Regions from separate parts of the Arthrobacter sp. BL-252-APC-1A genome, predicted to be linked through region 1. Evidence: riboswitches for the same ligand, from Rfam matches in the RefSeq annotation. Region 1 holds a riboswitch; each other region holds the start of a gene.
What was found. Region 1 has a riboswitch for S-adenosylmethionine ahead of FYJ28_RS02710 (flavin reductase family protein). Riboswitches for the same ligand answer to the same signal wherever they lie in the genome.

Region 2: linked by a shared signal. The riboswitch ahead of FYJ28_RS01350 (MetQ/NlpA family ABC transporter substrate-binding protein) and the one ahead of FYJ28_RS02710 (flavin reductase family protein) in region 1 are both predicted to bind S-adenosylmethionine.
Region 3: linked by a shared signal. The riboswitch ahead of FYJ28_RS09060 (LLM class flavin-dependent oxidoreductase) and the one ahead of FYJ28_RS02710 (flavin reductase family protein) in region 1 are both predicted to bind S-adenosylmethionine.
Region 4: linked by a shared signal. The riboswitch ahead of FYJ28_RS03155 (hypothetical protein) and the one ahead of FYJ28_RS02710 (flavin reductase family protein) in region 1 are both predicted to bind S-adenosylmethionine.

Annotation. Positions count from the first base shown of each region.
Region 1 covers NZ_VULS01000001.1:580,713-585,921, reverse strand. The annotation lists gene FYJ28_RS02715 (PhzF family phenazine biosynthesis protein) at 1-844, opposite strand, end outside; gene FYJ28_RS02710 (flavin reductase family protein) at 979-1,485, opposite strand; SAM riboswitch class IV at 1,537-1,656, opposite strand; gene FYJ28_RS02705 (hypothetical protein) at 1,746-2,018, opposite strand; gene FYJ28_RS02700 (hypothetical protein) at 2,011-2,301, opposite strand; gene FYJ28_RS02695 (PhzF family phenazine biosynthesis protein) at 2,427-3,263, shown strand; gene FYJ28_RS02690 (replication-associated recombination protein A) at 3,368-4,762, shown strand; gene rpsD (30S ribosomal protein S4) at 5,081-5,209, shown strand, end outside.
Region 2 covers NZ_VULS01000001.1:277,462-282,670, forward strand. The annotation lists gene FYJ28_RS01330 (response regulator transcription factor) at 1-438, shown strand, start outside; gene FYJ28_RS01335 (sensor histidine kinase) at 435-1,691, shown strand; gene FYJ28_RS01340 (hypothetical protein) at 1,779-2,273, shown strand; gene FYJ28_RS01345 (macrolide 2'-phosphotransferase) at 2,299-3,207, opposite strand; SAM riboswitch class IV at 3,324-3,442, shown strand; gene FYJ28_RS01350 (MetQ/NlpA family ABC transporter substrate-binding protein) at 3,516-4,391, shown strand; gene FYJ28_RS01355 (methionine ABC transporter ATP-binding protein) at 4,461-5,209, shown strand, end outside.
Region 3 covers NZ_VULS01000005.1:32,073-37,281, reverse strand. The annotation lists gene FYJ28_RS09070 (aliphatic sulfonate ABC transporter substrate-binding protein) at 1-191, opposite strand, end outside; gene FYJ28_RS09065 (ABC transporter ATP-binding protein) at 307-1,134, opposite strand; SAM riboswitch class IV at 1,555-1,670, shown strand; gene FYJ28_RS09060 (LLM class flavin-dependent oxidoreductase) at 1,704-3,098, shown strand; gene FYJ28_RS09055 (alpha/beta fold hydrolase) at 3,420-4,193, shown strand; gene FYJ28_RS09050 (CoA-binding protein) at 4,263-4,679, shown strand; gene FYJ28_RS09045 (hypothetical protein) at 4,690-5,209, opposite strand, start outside.
Region 4 covers NZ_VULS01000002.1:88,703-93,911, reverse strand. The annotation lists gene paaZ (phenylacetic acid degradation bifunctional protein PaaZ) at 1-217, opposite strand, end outside; gene FYJ28_RS03160 (SGNH/GDSL hydrolase family protein) at 497-1,471, shown strand; SAM riboswitch class IV at 1,608-1,740, shown strand; gene FYJ28_RS03155 (hypothetical protein) at 1,757-2,140, shown strand; gene FYJ28_RS03150 (tyrosine-protein phosphatase) at 2,137-2,880, opposite strand; gene FYJ28_RS03145 (MerR family transcriptional regulator) at 2,978-3,781, shown strand; gene FYJ28_RS03140 (hypothetical protein) at 3,827-4,387, shown strand; gene FYJ28_RS03135 (3-hydroxyacyl-CoA dehydrogenase family protein) at 4,481-5,209, opposite strand, start outside.

The sequences.
Region 1 (5,209 bases):
AGATGCGGGTAGTACATTCCCCGCCCACCCAGATGTCTTCGCCGTCAGCTTCCACATGGACTCGTCCAGTCCGGCCCAGGACCGTTCCCTGGGCTGCAGTGTAGGACGACGGCGCCCGGCCGCTGCCAATCAGCCACTGCGCTGCGCCGGCGTTGAAGCTTCCAGTCACCGGGTCCTCGCAGGGGAGCTCATCGGAGATGAACGTGCGCACTTCAAACTCGGTGGCCGCGCCGTCGGGATGCGGGCCGATGACGCCGACTGCCAGCCCCGCCATGGCCGGGTAGTTGGGCTGGATCGCCAGCACCTGCTCAGCGGAGCCCAGCAGCACACCGATCCACTCAGGACCGTTGACCAGCCAGGCAGCGTCCAGCAGCGCCTCACGTGGGAGTCCCAGCCCTGCCGCAACGCGGTCCAGTTCGTGCTCAGCAACAGGCCCGAACCGTGTCAGGTCCGGAGCCGCGAACGCCAGCCGGCCGCCGTCGTCGTCGTCCGCTTTTATCCGCACCAACCCGGCGGCAGATTCCTGGATGAGCATGCCCTCCTGGCGGGGTTTGCCTCCGGCTTCCAGCCAGGCGTGGGCGGAGCCGAGGGTTGGGTGCCCGGCGAACGGCAGCTCCTCGGTCGGAGTGAAAATCCGGACCCGGTAGTCAGCGCGCGGATCCTCCGGGCGCAGAAGGAAGGTGGTCTCGGACAAGTTGGTCCAGTTCGCGAACCGCTGCATCTGGGCGGCGGTTAGGCCGGAGGCTTCAAGGACGACGGCGAGCGGGTTGCCGCCGAAGGGCTCCGGGCTGAACACGTCAACCTGGACAAACGGGCGGGTGGATACGGGAATTTCGGAAGTCACTATTTGAGCTTAGTGAGTCGGCCGGGTGGATCCGCTAGCCACGGATTGCCCCAAGCTGCTCCAGTTTGTGCTGTTCGCTGCGTGGCGCGGCGGAGCGATTTCCCAAAACGGAGCGTTTAGCGCGGTCGGGCGGCTCAGGCGAAAGCCGGAACCGCGAGATTCCGAAACGCCGAGCCGTGGAAGACAAGCGGCTCATGGGCGCCGTCGTGGGTTGAGTAGCCGTGAACGCGGAGCAGGACGACGGCGTGGTCCCCGGCGGGAACCTCGTTCTCAACCGATGTTTCAAGCCAGAGGGCGGCCTCGTCCAGGAACAGGGCGCCGGTGCCGGCTTCGTGCAGGCTTAGTCCGGCGAAGCGGTCGCCGTCGCGGGAAGCGATCTGGCGGCAGACGCCGTCGTGCCCCGTGCCCAGGATGGACACGCCGATCCGGTCCGCAGCCCGAAGCAGCGGCCAGGTGCGGGAGGTATTCTGCACCGCGAACATGACCAGGGGCGGATCCATCGAAACGCCCACGGTGAAGGAAGAGGCCACGATTCCCTGTGGCGCGCCGTCGACTTCGGCGCAGAGTGCTGCGATTCCGGAGGGGAAGCGCCCAAAGGCCCGGCGCAGTGCGTTGGGCTGGAGATCGGTTTCAAGTGCCATGGAGATTCCTCTGCCTGACGCGCAGCCTGCGGTGCGAACCGCGAAATGCCAGCGCTGTACTTGCCGGACCGGGAGATCCACCGGAACGGCCGAATCGTCACCTGGAGCACCCCGCTACGGCGAGAGGGTTGCCGCCCAGCCGGCCAGGGCCTGTGGCTGGAACTCTTGATTCTGGCTACCAATCTAGGAGCGGGAAGGGGCCCGGGGCAAACGTTCGTCACATACCGGCTGTGGCGGGCAACAGTTCGTAACGGGAGTACTTAACCGGTTGCCGGCCCGTTTCCTGTTTCCACAGGGGCCGGTGCCACGGCAGGGAAGTCCGGTCTGTCTCTGACACCCATCCTGTTCAGGGCCAGCGGCCCCAGGATGGACCCGCTGAGAATGACGGCTCCCAGCACCAGGCAGGAAACCAGCCACGAACCGCCGTCGTAGAGGAAGCCTGCCAACAGGGATCCTGCCGCGGCGCCAATCAGTCCTGCATTACTCAGGAGCGCCATTCCCCGGCCGAGGCGAACTCTGCCGGTCTCAGCCACGACCGCCCCATGCATCGGGATCAGCATCGCCCAGGACGCGCAGGTCAGCACCCAGAGCACCGCGATCACCAGCGGAGGGTGTGAATGCCAGGCATCCGGCCGCTACGCCGGAACAGACTGATGCCGCCACGTATCCGGCCCGGCGTCCGCGGCGTTCCGTATAGCGGTGCAGCACCCGGGGGAGAACAGTCAGCGCGATTCCGCCGGGCAGGTAGACGAGGGCGATCTGGTAGACCTCCAGCCCAGCAGTGTTCTGCAGATACAGAAGAAGCAGCAGCCCCACACCGGCTTCAGCAGCGGCGGTCAGTGCCGCGAGGAACAGCAGCGGACTTTTCTCATGCGCTGAGCGTAGCCGACCCGTGCGGCATGCCTTTCCGTGCCGACACGCCGAAGCACTACAGTGTCCGCATGAGACAACGGTGGTTCAAACAGGTAGACGTCTTCGGCAAAAAGCCGTACCAGGGCAACCCATTGGCCGTGGTGCTGGACGGGGAAGACCTCGACGATGAGGCAATGCTCCAGTTCGCCCGCTGGACGAACCTCTCGGAGACGACGTTCGTCCTGCCGGCAACGCAGGACGAGGCTGATTACCGGGTGCGGATCTTCACGCCCGGGGGCGAAATCCCGTTCGCGGGTCATCCGACGCTCGGCACCTGCCATGCGTGGACCGAAGCCGGCAACACTCCGATGAAGCCCGGACTGGTGGTCCAGGAATGCGGCATCGGTTTGGTTCCGCTTCGGGTCAATGCCGGGTTGGCTGCCTTTGCTGCACCGCGGCTGCTGCGGACCGGTCCGGTGGAGCCCGATGTCCTGGCCCGGGTGACGGCAGCCCTGGGACTCACTCCGGACCAGGTCCTGGACCATCAGTGGGTGGACAACGGCCCGGGCTGGCTGGGACTGCTGCTGCCTGACGCGGAGACTGTTCTGTCTGTGCAGCCCGATCACGGTGCGCTCGGTGGACTGAGGGTCGGGCTGATCGGGCGGCAGCCGGAAGCCGCCGAGACGGACTTCGAAGTGCGCGCCTTTGCACCTGGTCTCGGGGTCTCCGAAGATCCGGTCACTGGAAGCCTCAACGCCGGCCTGGCGCAGTGGCTGATCGGCCAGGGCATTGCGGAGGAACGCTATACGGTCACCCAGGGCACCGCCGTCCACCGGTCCGGCCTGGTGCGCGTCTTCACCCGCGAAGGCCGCATCTGGATCGGCGGCGAGTCCGTCACCTGCATTGACGGCTCCGTTTCGCTCTAACAGTCCACCTAGTGCATGATGCCCATCGAGATGACACTTACGGCTCTTTTCAGCGCTGAAAGGAGCCGTAAGTGTCATCTCGATGGCGCGGGTAGCCTTGAAGCGTGAATGACTTGTTCAACAGCGGCGAGGACCAGGACCTGCAGGACCACGACGACGACGCCACGGAGGGCGACTCCCGTCAGCGCCCGCGCAGCCCGCTGGCGGTACGGATGCGCCCCCGCAGCCTCGACGAGGTGGTGGGGCAGCAGCACCTGCTGGCGCCCGGGTCACCCCTGCGGACCCTCGCCGAAGCTCCGCAGGGAGGACCAGCCGGCCCTTCCTCGGTGATGCTCTGGGGCCCGCCCGGCACCGGCAAGACCACCCTGGCGCACGTCGTAGCCCGCGGGCCCGGGCGCAAATTCGTTGAACTCTCGGCAATCACCTCCGGCGTCAAGGACGTCCGGCGGGTCATGGACGAGGCCCTGACCGCCAGGGACCTGCACGGTGTCACAACCGTCCTGTTCCTGGACGAAATCCACCGCTTCAACAAGGCCCAGCAGGACGCACTTCTGCCCGGTGTGGAGAACCGCTGGGTAGTACTTATCGCGGCCACTACCGAGAATCCGTCCTTCTCAGTGGTGTCGCCGCTGCTCTCACGGTCCCTGCTGCTGACCCTGAAACCGCTCACGGAAGAAGACATCGCTGCGCTGCTGGTCCGCGCAGTCCAGGATGAACGCGGGCTGGCCGGGCGGGTTGAACTCAGCGACGAAGCGCTGGAACACCTGGTCCGTCTTGCCGCGGGGGACGCACGCCGCGGGCTGACCGCGCTCGAAGCCGCAGCCGGCGTCGCCTATTCGGAACGGGACCCGGACGTTGAAGTACCGGTTGTGCTGCTGACCCATGCCGAACAGGCACTGGATGTTGCAGCCCTGCGCTACGACCGGGCGGGGGATCAGCACTATGACGTCACCAGCGCCTTCATCAAGTCGCTGCGCGGATCCGACGTGGACGCCGCCCTGCATTACCTGGCGAAAATGCTCGAAGCGGGGGAGGACCCCCGGTTTATCTCGCGCAGGCTGATGATCTCCGCGGCCGAAGACGTGGGTATGGCGGATCCGACGGCGCTGCAGACGGCGGTGGCCGCCGCCCAGGCGGTTCAGATGATCGGTATGCCGGAGGGACGGCTGATCCTTGCGGAGGCGGTGGTTCATATCGCCACTGCTCCTAAATCCAATGCCGCTTACAAGGCGATCGGCGCGGCTACGGCAGACGTACGCGCCGGCTACGGGAAAGGTATCCCTGCGCACCTGCGCGACGCCCATTATCCAGGTGCCAAGCAGCTGGGCCACGGCAAGGGCTACGTGTATTCGCATGATGAGCCGCACGGCGTGGCGAAACAGCAGTACCCGCCGGATGACCTCGTGGGGAAGGACTACTACAAGCCCACCGCGAACGGCGCGGAGCGGGACATCGCTGCCCGGCTGGAGCGCCTGCGCGGGATCATCCGCGGACAGTAGCGGAGCGGGGACGGACACTGTCGGACGCTGTCGGGCAGGGAACGGGCAGGGAACAGTGCCCCGCGGCGCGCGGCCCGTACCCGAAGGCCCGCGCATGCTAGGATTGATGGTTGACTGGCAAGCGCACTGCCGGACAATCCCACCTCATCTCCGGATTAGCGTCCGGACGCGGTGGAACTGTGTCCGGTAACTGCGTTGCAGCAGAAGGCAGCGGTTGGCCGGAGCTCTCCCTAATGGAGGCCAGTGACTACGCATTAGCCGTGCACGGCGGGTTTCCCGGCGCGTACGGCAAAACCGCCAAAACAGTGAAAGGTGAACGTGGCTAATTCAACACGTGCACGCCGTCAGGCCCGCGCTTCGCGCGCCCTCGGCATTGCTTTGACCCCCAAGGCAGCAAAGTACTTCGAGCGCCGGCCTTACCCCCCGGGTGAGCACGGCCGCGCACGC
Region 2 (5,209 bases), 300 kb from region 1:
CCGGCCCTGGTGCTTTCCGCCCTTGGAAACCCTTCCGACCGGGTCGAAGGGCTGGACCGCGGGGCAGAGGATTACATGGGCAAACCGTTCGACGTCGACGAGCTGCTGGCCCGCCTTCGCGCGCTGCGTCGCCGCACAGCGCCGCAGGTGCCCGTGCTGCCTGTACCCGGCGGAATGTTTGATACCGGCGGCAGGACTGTGACGCAAAGCGATGGAGCGGTGGCAGTGCTTTCCGAGCGGGAGGCAGCTCTTCTGGAAGTGCTGGCGCGCCGCCCCCTGCAGGTCTTTCCCCGTGAGGACCTGCATGACCTTGTGTTCCCGGACGCCGATGACGACGGCGTTGTGGATACCTACGTCCATTACCTGCGCCGCAAGCTCGGCAGGGCCTCGGTCCTGACGGTACGGGGAATCGGCTACCGGCTGGGCAAGTCAGCATGACGCGGCGCTGGTTCCGGACGGAGCGGGGGAACGACGCCGATCCGCGGCGGGCGGCACGCCGTCTGGCTTTGCAGTTCACGGCACTGACAGTTGTACTCCTCTCCCTGGCCGGAGCGGTTGTCTACTATCTGGCGGCCGCCGGTGCCGAACGGGCGCTGCAGGACCGCCTTGAATCGGCGGCAGCCCTGAAGAACCCGCGGGATGCTCCGCTGGACATCTTCCTTGCTGTCTATGACCGTGGCCGGCTGAGCGTATCGAGGGACATGCCCGAGGGCCTTCCGGTTGAAACATCACTTGCATCCGTGGCTGCCGGCGGCGGGGAAGTCGAGGAAACAGTCGACGCGTCGGGTACTACGTTTCGTGTGCTGACCAGGACTGACGGCAGGGACGTAGTCCAGGCGGCAATTGATACTTCCGAAACCCGCGGGCAGCTGGACCGGCTGGTGCTCGCCCTCGTTTCAGCCGTCCTGCTTTCTGCAGTGGTTGCGGCGCTCTTTTCCGGCCTGGCGGCACGGGCTGCGATGCGTCCGCTGGTGGAGGCGCTGGCGCTGCAGCGCAGGTTTGTCTCCGATGCCAGCCATGAACTGCGCACACCCCTAACTCTGCTCAGTACCCGGGCGCAGCTGCTTCGGCGCCGTCTGGGCGCCCGGCCTGCGGAAGGTGGTCCGGCGGAACGGTTCGAACCGCCTGAGCAGAAGTTCGTGGAGTCCGGCCTGGATGAAATTATCGCGGACACGGGAGTGCTGACCGAAATCCTGGAGGATCTGCTCGAGTCCGCCGATCCCCGCCGGGCGGGCCCGCCGGAGCCCGTTGACCTGGGCGCCGCGGCGCGGCAGGGGGCCGAGACATTCGCCACCGCGTTAAGGGCCAACGGCCTGCAGCTGAAGCTTGATGTCCCAGGTACGCCGGTTCGAGTCCGTGCCGCGCCGGCAGCGGTGCAGCGGGTAATCACTGCGCTGCTGGCCAACGCGTCCGATTACGCCCGTTCCACCGTTTGGGTCCAGGTATCGGCAAGCGGGCGCGAAGGTGTCCTCCGGGTTTCCGACGACGGCCCGGGCCTGCCCAGCGAACTCCGCGGGCGGGTGTTTGAACGCTTCGCCTCTGTGCGGGAGACCTCCGGCGGGCATACCCGCCACTATGGACTTGGCCTTGCCCTGGTCGCTGAGATTGCCGGCAGGTTCGGCGGGACGGTGCAGGCTGAACCGGGCCACGGCATGGGCGCCTCGCTGACGGTTCGCCTTCCGCTGGACTAAGGCGGACTTCTAAGAAACTTCGAAGAAAGACCCGGTTGGATAGAAAACGTAGGTATCCACACTCTGTTTGCGAAGGTGAAAGCAACCATGGAGATTGGCAGCAAAGCCAAGAAGATCATTGTCTGGAGTGCCAGTGGCCTGGCAGCTGCCGGCCTGCTGACCGGCACTTTCTTCACGGGTATGGCCGTTGCGGATAACACGGAACCTGCGTCGGTCACGTCCGAACTCGACGGCGAGCGTCCGGAGCGTCCTAAGCACGGCGATCACGGAGACCTGCCGCAGGACAACGATACTGAGGGCAGGGATTCCCAAAATAAGGATTCAGGGAGCCAGGACATTCAGGACGAGGACATTCAGGACGAGGACTCGCAGGACAGCGGCTCGGCGCGGCCGGACCGGCCGGAGCGTGACGGCGGGCCGGACGATGACGGCAGGTCCGGCAAGGACGGCTCCGGCAAGGAAGACGCCGGCCAGGGGAACAGCAAAGACGGCCACGGGGAACGTGGCGGCCACGGCCCGCACCACGGGCTCCCCGAGAGCGAAGGCGAAGCACCGGCTGAGGATGCTCCGGCCCGGAGCTAGGTGCCGTGCCCGGCAGCTGCGGTTCCTAGACCTGCAGCAGCTGGGCCTGGGCAGCTTCCCGATGTTCGGCCTGACCGGTGGTCAGCGCAAACATTGCATAGTTCAGCGGCCCTGCAGCGATCAAAGCGGTGCAGCGTTCTGCCAGGCGCGGCTCGGCAACGCCGGCCGCGTCCTGGTAGGCGCGCGCCACAGCGTCGAAAGAGTCCGGCGAGATGAGCTGGACGTACATGAACTCCAGTGCCGGATCGCTGACCTTGGCCGTGGTCCAGTCCAGAACGGAGACGATCCGGTCTGTTTCATCGAGCAGCAGATGCGCCGGGTACAGCTCCCCGTGGGTCAGGACCACCCGCTGCGGCCACAGACCGTCCTCGTCCAGCCACCGCCGCCAGCCGGAGAGCAGGGCAGAATCGATCCGGAATTCGCCCTCCACCCTTTCCAGGTTCTCAGCCCAGTACCCGCGGACTGCCTCAGGATTCTCTGACGGAATACCCGCTGCCGCGGCGGCAGCGGGATCCATCGTGTGGAGGGAAGCTATCAGCGCTGCCAGGGACTCAAGGTATTTCGCGGAGGTCGGATCGAAATGCCAGTTCGGCTGGTTCTCCGCGTTCATAGTGAGGCCCGGCGTTCCAGGCAGCAGAGGGTAGGCCACCAGATCGGATTCCTGGATTTTCCAGTCCGGCACGGCGACACCCAGCCGCGGACGCACAAAGTCCAGGATTGCCTGTTCACGCGCCTGGTTTGCTGCGACGTCGGGGCGTCGCGGGAGCCGCAGTACCCACTCCTGGCCAGTGCCGGCCTCCGTGGCGAAGGCGACGCGGTAATCCAGGCCGGCTTCATTGAAGCTGACACTGCCCGGATCCAGCGTCAGGCCATGAGAGGCGGCCAAGTCGAAGATATCCCCGGGGCTCGGCTGTGTTTCGGGCAGCTGGCTCATTTTTCCTTCTCTCCTGTGAGACGTTGCATTTCGCTGGAATTCACCGTGTGACGCCGCACGACGCCGGATGTCGCGCCGGTGGCCATCGTATCTTCCGGTCCCTACTGTGGGGGAAGAATCAAGAGCTCCAGCCATCGGCCCTGGCCGGCTGGACAGCAACCCTCTCGTCGTAGCGGGGTGCTCCAGGTGAAGATTCGGCCCTGCCGCGGACATCCCCGCGGGGCAAGTACGGCGCCGGCACTGCCCTCACAGCGGCCTGCGCCCCATCGTTCACGGCCCGCCGTGAACCCACCGGAGAGAACCGAACCATGAAAATCAGCAGGAAACTCCTGTCTCTGGCCGCTGCACCCCTCTTAGTCCTGGGCATCGCAGCCTGCGGCTCTGCAGCAGGTGACGAAGGAACCGTAAAGATCGGCGTCGTGGGTGCCAGTGATCCGTACTGGGCAACCTACGAGGAAGCTGCCGAAGCGGAAGGCATCGACGTCGAAATCATCGACTTCGCGGAATACACCCAGCCCAACCCCGCTCTCACCGAGGGCGAACTGGACCTGAACCAGTTCCAGCACATCATCTACCTTGCCCGGTATAACGTCTCTGCCGGGGAGGACCTGGTTCCGGTGGGATCCACCGCCATCTACCCGCTGGGTCTGTACTCCACGCAATACGACTCGGTGGAGGAGATCCCCGACGGCGCCACTGTGGCGGTGCCCAATGACGAGAGCAACCTGGCCCGCGGGCTGCTGGTGCTGCAGTCCGCAGGACTGGTGACCCTGGCCGACGGCGGAAGCGCCTTCTCCACGCTCGATGACGTCGATGAGGCCAAGTCCAAGGTGAAGGTCACTACGCTCGAAGCATCCCTCACACCGACGTCGCTTCCGGACGTCGCCGCGGCGATCATCAACAACGACTTCGTCGAGGATGCCGGGCTCAGTGCCGCTGACGCCATTGCCCAGGACGATCCCTCCGATCCCAAGGCGATCCCGTATGTGAACGTTTTCGCTGCACGTTCCGGGGAAGAGAACAACGAGACCTACCTGAAGCTGGTGGAGATCTACCAGAACACGCAGGCCGTGCAGGACGGAGTGCAGAAGGCTTCAGGCAACACCGCTGAGTTCCTCAAGGTGCCGGTCGAAGACCTGCGCAGTTCACTGGCCGACGTCCAGAAGGACATCGAAGAACAGTAGGCAATCCGCCCGCGGGCCGGTTCGGCGCTGCCGGACCGGCCCGCGCAGCCTGTCGGACAAGGAACAGCAATGGCTCTCATTTCACTGCGGAACGTCTCCAAGACCTATCCGCCTGCCCGCCGGGGCGAGCCCCCGGTTACGGCGCTGCAGGACATCAGCCTTGAAATAGAAGCCGGGGAGATCTTCGGCATCATCGGGTATTCCGGAGCAGGCAAAAGCACCCTGGTTAGGCTCATCAACGGATTGGAGGCTTCCACCGGGGGAGAGATCACAGTGGATGGCCGCGCGGTATCCGGTGTGCCCGAGCGCAAACTTAAAAGCCTGCGGCTGGACATTGGAATGATCTTCCAGCAGTTCAACCTTTTCAACTCCAAGACCGTTCGCAGCAACATCGCGTACCCGCTTCGTGTTGCCGGGCGCAGCAAAGACGAGATCACTGCCCGGACCAATGAGCTCCTGGCCTTCGTTGGGCTCACGGATAAAGCCGGCAGGTATCCTGAACAGCTTTCCGGCGGGCAGAAACAGCGGGTGGGCATCGCCCGGGCACTGGCAGCCTCCCCGAAGATTCTGCTCGCGGACGAAGCGACCTCGGCGCTGGATCCCGAAACAACCCAGGAAGTCCTGGCCCTGCTCCGCAGGGTGAACCGGGAGCTGGGGATCACCATTGTGGTGATTACCCACGAGATGGAGGTCATCAAGGACCTCGCCACGCGGGTCGCCGTGATGGACGCCGGGAGGATCGTTGAACAGGGCGGCGTGTTCGAGGTTTTCTCCAACCCGCGGGAAGAGTCCTCGCGCCGGTTCGTCTCCACCGTGGT
Region 3 (5,209 bases), on a different contig from region 1:
TTGTACGTGGCGAAGTCGATGTTCAGGGTGCCGCCGTCGGCTGCGTCATTGGCGGCCGCACCGGAGGAATCCTCGCCGGCAACGCAGCCGGTCAGGGCCAGTGTGAGGGCGGCGGCGGTGGCTGCCAGCGCGGTTAGCGGGCGGCGGGAGAAGCGGGGCGGGCGGCGGGAGAAGCTGGAACGGCTGTTCATGGGGATTCCTTCGAGACGGGTGGTGCGGGAAAAATTCAGGGAAATCAGGCACCGCAGGCACAGAGGGACTGCGGGTTGGACCGGCAGGACGCCTGGACCGGGGAAAGGACGAGCCTTAGTGGCGGTCGACGCCGAGGCTCGCCAGCAGCTCGCCGCGCATTCGGGCCAGCTCGGCGGAGGCACGGTCCCGCGGCCGGGCACCGGGGACGGTGATGGTCTGCGTGATGGTGGCGCCGGGCTTGCCCGGTTCGCGGCCGAGCACAATGATCCGGTCGGCGAGCTGCAGGGCTTCATCGACGTCGTGCGTGACGAGCAGGACGGTGGCGGGCGCGGCGCGGTGCACGTCCAGCAGCAGGTCCTGCATCTTCAGCCGGGTCAGGGCATCCAGTGCACCGAACGGTTCGTCCAGCAGCAGGACACCCGGTTTGCGGGCCAGCGCCCGGGCCAGCGACGCACGCTGGGCCATGCCGCCGGAAACAGCACGCGGCTGGTGCTTGGCAAAGCTGTCCAGTTCAACGAGCTTGAGCAGCTCGGAGACCTTGGCTTTGCCTTCGGAAGCGCTGGTGCCCTTCGGCAGGCCGATCGCAACGTTGGCCTGCAGGGTCTGCCAGGGCAGCAGCCGGGGTTCCTGGAAGGCAACGGCGCAGCGGTCGTCAATGCCGCGCACGGCGGTCCCGTCGATCAGCACCTGACCGGTGGAAGCGGCGTCGAGCCCTGCGGTGGCGCGCAGCAGCGTGGATTTGCCGCAGCCGCTGGACCCGAGGATCGCCAGGACTTCCCCGGGGCGGACTTCGAAGTTGATGTCCCGAAGCACCACGTGGGCGCCTGCACCGGAGCCGAAGCTGCGGCCAACGCCGTCGAACGTCACGGACAGGGCAGTGTCAGGCGCGGTGCGCGGGGCAGCGGAGACGGCATGGGAGCCGGAGGAAAGTACTGCAGTCATGTGAACACTCCATCGGTCCTGGCAGTAGCACCCTACGGAAAACGTCCTGGGCCGGGTTAGCGGCCTCCTGCGACGTCCACCTCGCTATCGCAGTGCCTCAAGGAGGAAGCACTCCGACCAGGGTTGCTGCGGCTTCACTGATCCAGGTCTCTCAGCCGCTCGGGATGGTCAAGACCCAACTAAACGCCCAAGAGTCCGTTTCCGGCAAGTCCCGGCGTAACATTTCGAATCCCGCCTCCTTCCCCATCGAGATAGCAGAAACTGCACGTTACAGCGCTGAAACGTGCAGTTTCTGTCATCTCGATGGTTCGGGGAGGGGTGGCTGGGCGCCCGGGAGGGGAGCACGACGGCGGCCGTTACGCCCCGTGACAGGCGGGGCTTGCGTGCACCCCCGGGGCCCGGCGCATACTGGACCCGCAGGATCATGAGTCCCAACGCGAAGCTCTGGCTGGTTGGGCGGCAACCCTCTCCCGTAGCGGGGTGCCCCAGATGACGATCCGGTCGACCGGCAAGACCGCCGGCGGCAAGTACGGCGCCCCTGCGCGGCGTCCCGCATGCAAAGGACCCTCATGGCCACCACGCCCGCCCGCCACATTCGCTTCAACGCCTTCGACATGAACTGCGTGGGCCACCAGTCACCCGGACTCTGGCGCCACCCGGAAGACCGCTCCGCCGACTACACCAAGCTCAGTTACTGGACGCATCTGGCGCAGACCTGCGAACGCGGCCTGTTCGACGGCATCTTCATCGCGGATGTACTCGGCACCTACGATGTCTACGGTTCGTCCAACGAGGCAACCCTGCGCCAGGGCACCCAGGTGCCGGTCAACGATCCGCTGCTGCTGGTCTCCGCCATGGCCCTGGTAACCGAAAATCTCGGCTTCGGCGTCACTGCAGGCACGGCCTACGAGCACCCGTACCCGTTCGCGCGCCGGCTCTCTACCCTGGACCACCTCACCGAGGGACGGGTGGGCTGGAACGTTGTGACCGGCTACCTTCCCTCCGCGGCGCGGAACATGGGCGCCGAAGACCAGCTGGAGCACGACGAGCGCTACAACCACGCCGACGAATACCTCGAAGTGGTCTACAAGCTGCTCGAAGGCTCCTGGGAAGACGATGCCGTCGTCCGCGACAAGGAAACCGGCGTGTTCACCGACCCGGCCAAGGTCCACGACATCAACCACGAGGGCAAGTACTTCAAGGTCCCCGGCATCCACATCTCCGAGCCCTCCCCGCAGCGCACCCCGGTGATCTACCAAGCCGGTGCCTCGCCGCGGGGCATCGCCTTCGCAGCCGAAAACGCCGAAGCCGTGTTTGTGGGCGCTCCCACGCCGGAAAAGCTGAAAGCAACCGTCACCAGGATCCGCGACGCCGCTGAGGCCGCCGGCCGGGACCGGCACTCAGTTCGGATTTACACCCTGCTGACCATCATCACTGCCGCCACCGCCGAGGAAGCCGAAGCCAAGCACCAGGACTACCAGTGCTACACCAGCGACGAAGGCGCCCTTGCACTGCTGTCCGGCTGGATGGGCGTTGACCTCTCCACCTACAACCTGGACGAGCCGCTGGGCGCCGTGAAATCCAACGCCATCCAGTCCGCTGCGGCGAACTTCCAGAAGGTGAACGACGACGGCGAGCCGTGGACGGTGCGCGACATTGCCGCGAGTGCCGGAATCGGCGGACTTGGTCCCCGTCTGGTGGGCTCCGGTGCGGAGGTCGCAGAGGAGCTGATCCGCTGGGTGGAGGAAACCGACGTCGACGGTTTCAACCTGGCCTATGCCGTCACTCCCGGTACCTTTGAGGACGTGGTTGAGTTTGTGGTGCCGGAACTGCAGAAGCGTGGCGCGTACCCCACGGAATACGCGCCGGGAACGCTGCGGCAGAAGCTCTTCGGAGCAGGGGATAAGCTCCCCGCAGACCACCGCGGGGCGAAGTTCCGCCTGGCCCCCGCCGTCACCGGCTAGGAGCTTGACGTATTTCCCTCGTCATCACGATGAACAAGGGGACACCCGTCTGGTCAGCCTGAACGTCACCTCCAAGCGGGCGCGTGCCCGAGGCGGGATGACGGTGCAGGTGCCGGTATCCCACCTGCCTCCAGTGCGGAAAGGGCCGTGTGCAAGCCGCACGCTGCCACCGCCATCTTCGACTACGGGCAGGGGACGGCGGACGTCACGGAGGTCCTGACGGCGGGGGCGGCCGAGCTGTGAGCCGTGGCGGGCCATTGACCGCCTCCCCTGGCGCTCCTACCGTTGAGGGACCCCCAGCCTCCAGGTAAGGAGAACCCCATGGATCCATCAGCCGAAGCTTCAGGACGTGTGCTTTCCGCCGACGGAACGCCTATTGCGTGGCAGCGCCGGGGGGAAGGGCCTCCGCTGGTGGTGGTGGATCCCGTCATGATGGACCGGACCACCTCGGGGATGGCAGGTGTTGCCGAACTGCTGGCCGCAGGCCACACCGTCTACACGTATGACCGCCGAGGCAAGGGCGAGAGCGGGGACGGGGAGGAGTACACCCCGGAATCCGAGGTGGACGACCTGCTGGCCGTGGTGGAAACCGCCGGCGGCACGGCCGATCTGCTGGGAACCTCCTCCGGCGCCGTCCTCGCGCTCCGGGCTGCCTCGGAGTCCGCGGTCATCTCCAGCGTCATCGCCGTGGAACCTCCGCTCACCGGGGACACTGACGAAGATCCGGACATCCGCCCTGAGCTGGATGAGCTGGTTGCGGCAGGTGACCGGGCAGGAGCCGTTCGGCTGTTCCAGGAGTCCATCGGAGTGCCGGCGGAGATCATCGAGGCCTCGGACCCGGCTCCGTTTGAGCCGGCGGCTCACACCATCTCCTATGACCTGACCCTGCTGCTGGAAACCGACGTGCGGTCCCTGACCGGAATCCGCGTGCCGGTGCTGGTGCTGGCGAGTTCCGGAAGTGATGACCGGCTGCGCGAATGGGCGCGTGAGACTGCCGAGCTGCTGCCCGACGGGTCATTCCAGCTGCTGGAGGGCAGCTGGCACGGGCTGGATGACCAGACCCTGGCCGCCGCCGTCGACGCTTTCCTGGAATAGGTCCGCAGTCTGCCGCGTTTGTACCCTGCGTAGGGTGGGAGCCCTGCAGAGACTCAAAGGAGAGACCGCATGGTGCACCTCAACGATCCCGAGGTCATTACCCGGCTGCTCACGGCCAAGGGCCGCTGGGCGGTAGTGGGCCTTTCGAACAATCCGGCCCGTCCCGCCGTCGGTGTTTCACGGTTTGTCCGGGATTCCCTGGGCATGGAGATCATCCCCGTGAACCTTTCCGGGCAGGCCGTCCACGGCCAGCAGGGCTACAGCAAGCTGGCGGACATCCCCGGCCAGGTGGACGTTGTGGATTGCTTCGTGAATTCGGCCAAGGTGGGAAACATCGTGGACCAGGCCATTGCAATCGGCGCCAAGGCCGTGTGGCTGCAGCTGGGCGTGGTCGATGAAGACGCCGCGAAGCGCGCCGCAAACGCAGGGCTCGACGTCGTCATGAACACCTGCCCGGTCATCGAGGCCGGAAGGTTTGGACTCTAGCGACGGAACATCAGACGCTGTCCTGGATCCGCTGGTCCACGGGCAGCGCCCGGTACGCTTTCCAGGCCTGAATCATCTGATCGCGGCTGCCGCCGGGATGTGCTGCATGCCAATGCCTGGAGAAGCGGTTCAGTTCAAACTGCGGGCTGATCGGCCGCGGGGCGGCATCCCGGGTGGCGTGCCAGTGGTCCAAGGCGGCCGCCAGCGTTGCGGTGCCGTCATTGGCGGCAAAGAACTCCCGCATCGGCGCATCGAACCGGAACCCGGGCCCGAGGGCGTGGACGAAGAACTCCCGCAGCACCTGGCTGCACGGATGTCCCGCCGGAATCACGGTGTGGATGGTCAGCGGCGGTACGAGCCGCTGCCGGGACATGTGAGGCCTGCCGGCCGGGGGAGGAAGCGGTGTGCCCGCCAGGAATGCGGCGATGCGTTCTGCCAGCTGCTCCTTTGAACCGGCAGCGGATATCTCCTGCGTGCGCGCGAACGCCTGCAGCTCTTCCTTTAGCCAGTACCAGCGGCGGAATTCGGCC
Region 4 (5,209 bases), on a different contig from region 1:
GGTGGAACGTGAGGCCGGCGAGGCCACGGTGGCCCACCGTGCGGCCGTGTTCGACGGCTGCGGCGGTGTCCAGGCCGTCGGTGCTGACCAGTGCCAGCAGCTCGCCCGTGGAGGCGTCGCGGACTTCAGCGGGGTTGGCCGAGGTGCCTTCCGGGGTCCACCATTCGTCCTGGACGAAACTGGGGACGACTTGCACGTCTATGGCGGTTGAGGTCATCTTTGACGGACCCTTTCGATACTGGACGTTCATTTTCCAGTCCGGACCGGTTCCGCTGGCCGCAGCTGCGGCGGCGCAGGCCGATAACTGACCGGACGGTCGGTAATGAATCCAGCCTACATGAGAGTGCCCTGCGGCACATCACCCAAAAGCGGACCGGCCCATACTTTTCCTCCCCGCTCCGTTCGTCCTCTTCGTATTCCGCCGCAGGAGGCCGGCCGCTACCGTGGGCGGTTACGCGGCACTGCACTGCAGACGACGACGGCGGAAGGCAGGAACATGTTCCAGTTACGCAAGTGGGGACGGGCAGCGGCGCTGCTGTCCGCAGGATGCCTGCTCACGGCAGGGTCCCTGGCCGTACCCGCGGCGGACGCGGCAGGTGCTCCCCCGGGCTGGACCGCAGCCGGTACCGGAGCCGACCGCGACCGCGGCCACCACGGGCCCCACAAGGGGTGGGACCGCGGGCCCAAAAGGACAGTTGATTACGTAGCACTTGGGGATTCGTATGCCGCCGGATTCGGCGGCGGAGCAGTCCTCGATGCCTGCGGCCGCACCGCCGAAGGCTACCCGGCCCTGTTGGATGAACTCCGCAGGATTGAACTGGACGCTGATGTCACCTGCGGCGGCGCGACGGCGGCCAGCACCCCTCCCTCAGCGCCCGCAGGCCCCGTGGACCTGCCGGAACAAATCGCATCCCTGCAGGCTGCAGGCAGCATCGACCGGAACACCGACCTGGTCACGCTGACCATCGGCGGCAACGATGTGCGGTTCGGCGAAGTCGTGGCAGCCTGCGCCGGTGCCCAGCTCCCGGCCACCTGCGCTCCGGCACTCGCGGCGGCACAGGAATACGCGGAAACAACCCTCGCACCCCAGGTGCGCCAGTCCCTCGGGCAAATGCGGGCCCTGGCACCCCGGGCGGAGCTGGTTCTGACCGGCTACCCGCACCTGTTTGACGGGGCCGGTGTTCCCGGGCTTCTGAACCCTGACGCCGCAGCGCTTTTCAACGCCGGAACAGACGCACTGAACGCGGTTCTCGCCGCCCAGCTGCCGGACCGCGGGTCCACCTATGTTGACGTGGTGGACGAGTTCGCCGGCCACGGCATCGGCTCAGCCGATCCGTGGATCATCTACGCAAACAGCCCGTTCGCCCTGCATCCAAATGCCACCGGCTACCGCGAGGGTTACCTGGCCGCCATCACCGCGGATGTGGACCTGCACCCCGGCGGCGGCCATCCCTGCCGCGGCCGCCGCTGAGCAGTACCGTTCACGCACCTGAGACGACGGCGGTGCCCACCAGACGCGGGCGCCTCCGTCGTGCAGTGAGGTTCGGAAGGAGGCCCGGGCCGTCTGTATGTACGGGTGTCCCCGCGGCCTGCTAACGTAATCAGTGCTTCACGAGACATGGCCTCCGCACCCGCAGGGTGTGGAAAAGCTCCGACTGGCCATGCACCAACCCCAATGTTCGGCGGGTGGTTCGGATGACGAAGCGGCCCGCGTCCAACCGGAGCGGGCAAGGACACTCATCTCGAAGGACACGCTGTGATTCCCTCCAGTGACCCCCGCTGCACCGCATTTGCCCCCGGCCACAAGATCCATTGGATCCATGGCGGCCGCCTCATGAAGTACGACGACTGGATCGACGTCGAGGTCCACGCCGACCCGGAACTGGACCTGATCTGCCTGGTGCTCGATGGACGGCAGCAGATCATGTGGCACCACGACGTTCCTCTGCTGGCCGAGGCCCTGGCCGCCAGCCCCGGGACGCCCCAGTGGTGCCCCCGGTATTCCTCGCTGATGGTCCCGGGCGCTTTTGAGGGCCGGAACAGGAGCTCTTTTTTCTACTTGGCCACCACGGAAAGGGTTTTCCCATGCAGGGGCCGGCTTCCGCGCAATGACATAACCATGCAGGACCAGTCTGCTTAGAAGTCCTCCTGCAGCAGCCGGGACCGGAGCCGGGCGAGGGTTCCCTCACCGGCACCGGCCCGGCGCAGGTAGGCTGCGGCGTCGAAGTTCCGCAGCATATCCAGCAGCTCCGCTTCGGCGGAGCCGGCGCGGGCCGCGAGCTCGGAGTCGTCCAGCGGCCGTTCCCTCGGCCGCTGCTGGGTGCGGTGCCAGTCGTTGATGCCGGTCAGCGCTTCCCGGTAGTCGGCTGCGATCTCCCCCGGCGCCACGCCGGCCAGGTCCAGCAGCAGGGCGGCGACGAGTCCCGTACGGTCGCGACCGGCTGAGCAGTGCAGTACGACGCCGCCGGGCGGCGCATCAGCGACGGCGCGGGCGATTGCCGCGAACTTTTCCGGCCAGCGGCGCAGGTTCTCCGGGTAGAACCGGGGTGAGCTCATGTACGGTCCGGTCAGCGCGGTGAAGTCAGGATCGTCCGCTTCCTGGGTAGGCAGATTCAGGAACCGGATTCCGGTAACAGCCGACGGGGGGACTACGGGATCCGTGTCGCGGCGCCCGATCTCGGAACTGTTGCGCAGGTCAACTACCGTCCGCACACCGGCGTCGTATGCCTGCTGCCAGCCGCGGGCGGTGAGCCATTCGGAGCGGCCCATCCGGTACACACGCCCGGGCTGAATGTGCGAGTTGGCTGCGGGAATTCCGCCCAGGTCCCGGGCATTGGCAGCGCCTTCCCAGTCCACGTTCCGGCTCCTCGGCTCACCCATGCCTCCAAGACTAGGCGGACCCACGCCCAGCCAGCCTCCGCAGGCCCCAGCCAGTCATACTTGACCCTGACACTGTGGAAGGCAGGAGAACTGGACCATGTTATCCATCGGAGCGTTCGCGCAGATCGGCCAGGTAACCCACCGCATGCTTCGGCACTGGGATACTTCCGGCCTGCTCGTACCTGCCCACGTGGATGTTTTCAGCGGCTACCGTTCCTACGATCCAGCCCAGCTTGAACGGCTGCACCGGATCGTCGCACTGCGTTCCCTGGGCTTCGGGCTGGAGGACATCTCCGCCATGCTCGACTCCGGCGTGGACTCAGGGCGAATCGCCGCCCTGCTGCGCCTGAGGCGGGCAGAGGTCGCAGAGGAGGCACGGATTGCTGCCGCACGGCTCATCGACGTGGAGCGCAGGCTCCATCTCATCGAAAAGGAAAAGCACATGGCCCAGATCGAAATCATTGAAAAACCCCTTCCGGCGCTCCGCCTCGCTGCCCGCCAGGCAATGGTGGCCGAACAGCCCGAGGTCCCCGGCGTCGTCGGACCCCTCTTCGACAGCGTCGCCGCACTGCTGGCTCCATCCGGCGCCCCGTCAGGTGTACCGGTGGCGCAGTACGACATGGGTGAGGACGGCATGCGGATTACGGCAGGCTTCGCCAGCCCAGATCCGGTTCCCGACGGCGTCGAGGCAGTGGAACTGCCCAGCGTTCCGATGGCGATCTGCGGGGTCCATCTTGGCTCCATGGACGGCATCGCCGACAGCTGGCAGGCGGTCCACACCGAAATCATTGCCCGCGGGCTGACCCCCTCCGGCCCGTGCCGGGAGGTCTACCTGCGCTCCTGGTCAGAGGATCAGGCGGATTGGGTGACCGAGCTGCAGCAGCCGGTCGGCAAGGCTTAGCTGCGGCCTGCTGAGGGCCGGACAGTTTCCATAAGGAGGCGGCACATGGACACGGCGCAGGTGCGGTTGTGGTGGCTGCCTGTTGGCGCCGGCGGACATCTGGTGATCCACACCAGCCGCTGGTGGGAACTCTGGCGCTCCGTGCGGGAGCGGCGCCACCCCCGGCCGCTCTTCCACGCAGCGCTGGAGGTCGCGGCCGACGGTTCAACCTATGCGATCGAGATGACGCCTTCGTGGGGCCAGGGGCGCAGCGAACGGGGCGTGGTGGCCGAAGGTCCAGTCGGTCTCCGGGCGCTCGGCCGCCTGAAGCTCTTTCGGTATGAAGTGCGGTGCTGGCGCGGCGGAATCATTCCCGACCTTGGCTATGCTCCGGAGCCGCCCCTGGTGTTCAACGTATCCACGTCCGGTGCCGATGCCCTGCGCGCCAGGGTGCCTCAAGTTCCGGATATGGTGTGGGGCGCCAAAATGCCCGACGGCGATATGTGGAACTCAAACTCCCTGGTCTCCTGGCTGCTCCAAAGCTCAGGCATTGATGCCGGGGCCCTGCACCCGCCGCACGGCGGGCGCGCTCCGGGATGGCGTGCCGGGATTGACGCCGCGCGCTGACGGCCCCAGTTTCGCAGACACCGCAAAGCTTAAGAACAGCAGCCCGCATGCTCCCTCAAGAGGCGAAGCATGCGGGCTGCTGCCAGGCGCAAACTAGCTCCAGTCGAAGAAGCCCTTGCCGGTCTTGCGGCCAAGTTCACCGCGGGCAACCTTGTCCCGCAGGATCTGCGGCGGCTCGAAGCGCGGACCGAGCGTGGAGGCAAGGTACTCGGCGATGCCGAGCCGAACGTCCAGGCCCACAATGTCGGTGGTCTTCAGCGGACCGGTCGGGTGCTTGTAGCCCAGGACCATGGCGGCGTCGATATCCTCGGCGGAGGCAACACCTTCTTCGACCATGCGCATGGCCTCGAGTGCGATGGCCACGCCGAGCCGGGAGCTGGCAAAGCCCGGGGCGTCATTGACGACGACGGGAGTCTTGCCCAGGTCCGTGACCCAGGTCCGGGCAGCTTCGGCCAGCTCATCGGAAGTCTGCTTGCCCAGGACCACCTCAATCAGGGTGGACGCCGGAACCGGGTTGAAGAAGTGCAGGCCGCAGAAGCGCTCCGGGCGCTGCAGTTTCCCGGCCAGCTCCGAGACAGACAGCGAGGACGTGTTGGACGTCAGCCAGGCGTCGTCGCCCAACTGCTCCTCCACAGCGGCCAATGCTGCAGCTTTCAGGCCGAAGTCTTCCGGAACAGCCTCCACGACCAGGCCGGAGCCGGCGAAGTCCGCATAATCAGTGGAGACGCTCAGCCGGGCGGTCAGCGCGTCCAGGGTCTCGTCCGTGGTGCCGCGTTCCACGCTCTTGGCGAGGTTACCGGCAACGCGCGCGTAGGCGGCCTG